One region of the Streptomyces sp. NPDC006385 genome, then DNA from elsewhere that is predicted to be linked to it. Evidence: riboswitches for the same ligand, from Rfam matches in the RefSeq annotation. Region 1 holds a riboswitch; the other holds the start of a gene.

Region 1 (2,193 bases):
CGACGCGAGAGAAGGTCGGTCTCCGGGTCGATGAGTAAGCGCCGCGCCGCGTCGGCCGCGGTGTCCCGAAGCCCTTCGGGCAGTGCGTCGGCCACCTTGAGACCGGGACGCCGGCTGCGGACAGTGCCTCTCTGTCGCGCAGCACGGTGCGGGTGGATACCTCCAGCTCGCGGGCCAGAGTGTCCGCGGTCAGCCGACCGCGCTGGCGCAGCAGTAGCACCAGTGGTGGGTGGAGATGGGCTTCAACCAGGGTGAGGTCGTCTCCGGGCACTCACGGACCCTGTACATCTCGGGGCAGACCGCGATGAGCGGCGAAGGCAAGCCCGAGCATGACGGTGACATGGCGGCGCAGTTGGCTCTGGCCATCGACAACGTGGAGGCCGTGCTCGCCGAGGCCGGCATGTCTCTCGCGAACCTCGTCCGGCTCAACGTCTACACGACCGACGTCGATCTGATCCTCCAGCACTACGGCGTGCTGGCCGCACGGCTGGGCGCCGCCAAGGTCGCGCCGACCACCGCGATGCTCGGGGTGACGCGACTGGCCATTCCCGGCCAGATGGTCGAGCTTGAGGGAACCGCAGTCGCTTGATGTGACCTCGTCTCCTGCGCTGCTCGTGCCTCTACTCGCCGCGGACGACACGGCGGAGCTTGGTGAGGCGCTCGTGCAGGATGCGTTCCCCGCCGTGCTGCGTGGGGCGGTAGTAGTCCTTCCCACCAGCGTCCGGTGGGTACTGCTGCTCCAGGACTCCCTCCGACGTCCGGTGGGGGGCAGTGGTAGCCGACCGCGTTGCCCAGCTCCGCCGCGCCTCTGGCAGGTCCAGAGCCTCGACCCGTCCCGGCCGCAGCGGCGCCGCCGCCCATCGGGCGAGGCCGACCAGTAGGGCCTGCCTGTCCAGCACCTCCCGCACAGCCTCGCGCCCGGCCACGTTCCGCGCCGCGCCGCGCCGCAGGCGAACGCCCCTTTCACGCCCCCAGGCACGCTTGTCAGCCACCCTGTGCGGGCACTACTGTCACCACGCCTTGGTGAACGGGAAATCCGGTGTGATGCCGGTGCGGCCCTCGCCACTGTGAATCGGGAAGTCCGGCTCCGGCCCTCACGGGCAGCCACTGGGTCCTCGGGACCCGGGAAGGCGGAGCACGGGCGGTGGTACCCGTAAGCCAGGAGACCGGCCAAGGCGCGTCAACCATCCACGAGGTGCTGGAGAGGGTCTGCTGAGCCATGCACATAGCCGAGGGTTTTCTGCCTCCGGCGCACGCGGTCGCCTGGGGCGTCGCGTCGGCGCCGTTCGTCGTCCACGGAGTCCGGTCGCTCACCCGTGAGGTCAGGGAGCATCCCGAGAGCACACTGCTCCTCGGCGCCTCCGGAGCCTTCACGTTCGTCCTGTCCGCGCTGAAGCTGCCCTCGGTGACCGGGAGTTGCTCGCACCCCACCGGCACCGGGCTCGGCGCCATCCTGTTCCGGCCCCCGATCATGGCGGTCCTGGGCACCATCACCCTGCTTTTCCAGGCCCTGTTGCTCGCGCACGGCGGCCTGACCACGCTCGGCGCCAACGTCTTCTCCATGGCGATCGCCGGCCCCTGGGCCGGGTACGCGGCCTACAGACTGCTGCGGCGGTACGACGTGCCGCTGATGGTCGCCGTCTTCTTCGGCGCGTTCGTCGCCGACCTGTCCACCTACTGCGTCACCAGCGTCCAGCTGGCGCTCGCCTTCCCCGACCCGAGCAGCGGATTCCTGGGCGCGCTCGGCAAGTTCGGCTCCATCTTCGCCGTCACGCAGATCCCGCTCGCGGTGAGCGAGGGCCTGCTCACGGTGCTCGTCATGCGGCTGCTGGTGCAGTCCAGCAAGGGCGAACTGACCCGGCTGGGCGTGCTTTTCGCCACGAGGCGGTCCCGGACCGAGACCGAGGCGGTGGCCCGATGAGCAAGAACACGAAGATCAACGTCCTGCTGCTGCTCGTCGTGGCCGCGCTCGCGGTGCTGCCGCTGGCCCTCGGCCTCGGCGACCACAAGGAGGAGCCGTTCGCGGGCGCCGACGGCGAGGCGGAGACGGCCATCACCGAGATCGAGCCGGACTACGAGCCCTGGTTCTCGCCACTGTACGAGCCGCCGTCCGGTGAGATCGAGTCGGCGCTGTTCTCCCTCCAGGCCGCCCTCGGTGCCGGAGTCCTCGCCTACTACTTCGGCCTGCACCGG
Region 2 (2,193 bases), on a different contig from region 1:
GCCCACGGCACGAACGACGCGCAGAAGACCATGGGCATCATCACCCTCGCCCTGGTCGCCGGTGGCACCCTCGCCCCCGACTCCGACCCGCCCATGTGGGTCATCCTCTCCGCGGGCGTCGCCATCGCGCTCGGCACCTACCTCGGCGGCTGGCGCATCATCCGCACCATGGGCAAGGGCCTGACCGACCTCCAGCCGCAGCAGGGCTTCGCCGCCCAGACCAGCGCGGCCACGGTCATCCTGGCCTCCTCCCACCTCGGCTTCTCCCTCTCCACCACGCACTCCGTCTCCGGCGCCGTCATGGGCGCGGGCCTCGGCCGCAAGGGCGGCGTGGTCCGCTGGTCGACCGCCACCCGGATGTTCGTCGCCTGGGGCCTGACCCTGCCGGCGGCCGCCCTGGTCGGCGCGCTCGCCGAGTACGTGACCGGCTTCGGCGACTGGGGCACCGCCCTCGTCGCGGTCTTCCTGGTCGGCTCCAGCGCCGCGATCTGGAAGATCTCCCGCCGCGAGATCGTCGACCACACCAACGTCAACGACACCGACGAACCGGCCGGCGTGGTGACCACCGCCATGGCCGCCGTGACCCCGCCGCCGGCGGGCACGGTGACCGAGGACGTCGCGGCCACGGTTCCGGCCCCGGCCGCCGAGCCGGAGCCCTCGAAGGCCACCGTCTGACCCCCACCCGGTCACTCCTCGCCGGTTACTCAAGGAAGAAGAAGCATGAAGATCGACTGGGCGGCTCTCGGCTCCGTCTTCGGTGTCAGCCTCGTGGTCACGGTTGCCCTGGTGGGCCTGTTCACCCTCGGCATCACCGGCCTGTCCCGCCGTGAACGCGCGGCGGCCCAGGGCGACTCGGCCGCGCTCGCGGTCACCGGCGCCTACGCCTGCTTCGCGGCGTGCGCGGCGGCCGTGGGCTACGGCATCTACCTGATCGTGGCGTGACCCACACGGCGATCGTGGCCTGACACACAGCGCGCGGGAGCGCGCGCGAGCACTCGAGGTGCGGGACGGAACACCGTCTCGCACCTCACGCCTGTGTGGGCCTTCGCACACTCTCCCCGCGCAGGTCAACGGCAAGTTGACGGTCCTTCCACTCCGTGGTGGACTGCCGGGGCCATGTACGGCGGCAGGAGAGGAAGCCGGTGCGAATCCGGCGCGGTCCCGCCACTGTCACCGGGGTGAAAAGCCCCGGGAGCCAGGAACTCTCACCGCCGGTCTCGTCGAACCAGGGCGTGGACACCCTGAGTGAGGACATAACGCGATGCTCGGCTGCCGTTCGAGGTTGAGGTTCCGTACCGGGGCGCTGCCCTCCCCCGCGGTCGGCTGACGCCGATGCGTGCCGATCGCGTCTTCGCGTACGGCGCCGCCGCCGGACTTCTCGGTGATCTGCTGCTCGGTGACCCGCGCCGGGGGCATCCGGTCGCCGCGTTCGGGCGCGTCGCCGCTGCCGTCGAGGGTGTGTTGTGGCGCGACCACCGCGCGTGGGGTGCGCTGCACACCGCCGTGTGCGCCGGTGGCGCCGTGGCGCTGGGTGCCGTCGCCTCTCGTGTCGTGCGTCCGTCCCCCGTCGCCTCCGTCGCGCTGACCGGTGCCGCCACCTGGGCGGTCGTCGGCGGGACTTCGCTGGCCCGGGAGGCCCGGATCATCGGGCGCGCGCTGGAGGCGGGGGACGTCGAGGCGGCCCGCGCGCGGCTGCCGCATCTGTGCGGGCGGGATCCGCAGGCGCTGGACGCGGACGGGATCGCGCGGGCCGTGGTGGAGTCCGTCGCCGAGAACACCTCCGACGCGGTCGTGGGGGCGCTGGTGTGGGGGGCCCTCGGGGGTGTGCCGGGGCTGGTCGGGTTCCGGGCCGTGAACACACTCGACGCCATGGTGGGGCACAAGTCGCCCAAGTACCGGCGCTACGGGTGGGCTTCGGCCCGGCTCGACGACGTGGCGGGCTGGCCGGGAGCGCGGCTGACCGCCGTGCTCGCGGCGCTGGCCGGACCGGATCCGCGGGGGGCCGTACGCGCCTGGCGGGCGGACGCGGCCCAGCATCCGAGCCCCAACGCCGGGCCCGTGGAGGCCTCTTTCGCCGGGGCCCTCGGCGTGCGGCTGGGCGGGACGCTCTCCTACGGCGGGCGGGTGGAGCACCGGCCCGTGCTGAACACGCGAGGGCGTGCCGTCGTCACGCCCGACGTCGAACGGGCCGTA

What was found. A riboswitch is a leader RNA that binds a small molecule or an ion and turns the genes downstream of it on or off. The one in region 1 is predicted to bind cobalamin.
Region 2: linked by a shared signal. The riboswitch ahead of ABZ078_RS25515 (cobalamin biosynthesis protein) and the one ahead of ABZ078_RS01845 (energy-coupling factor ABC transporter permease) in region 1 are both predicted to bind cobalamin.

What each region holds. Positions count from the first base shown of each region.
Region 1 covers NZ_JBEXQG010000002.1:85,058-87,250, reverse strand. The annotation lists partial or broken gene ABZ078_RS01860 (transcriptional regulator) at 1-223, opposite strand, end outside; gene ABZ078_RS01855 (RidA family protein) at 236-589, shown strand; gene ABZ078_RS01850 (hypothetical protein) at 621-992, opposite strand; cobalamin riboswitch at 1,005-1,190, shown strand; gene ABZ078_RS01845 (energy-coupling factor ABC transporter permease) at 1,220-1,921, shown strand; gene ABZ078_RS01840 (energy-coupling factor ABC transporter substrate-binding protein) at 1,918-2,193, shown strand, end outside.
Region 2 covers NZ_JBEXQG010000036.1:56,764-58,956, forward strand. The annotation lists gene ABZ078_RS25505 (inorganic phosphate transporter) at 1-675, shown strand, start outside; gene ABZ078_RS25510 (hypothetical protein) at 721-942, shown strand; cobalamin riboswitch at 1,093-1,227, shown strand; gene ABZ078_RS25515 (cobalamin biosynthesis protein) at 1,333-2,193, shown strand, end outside.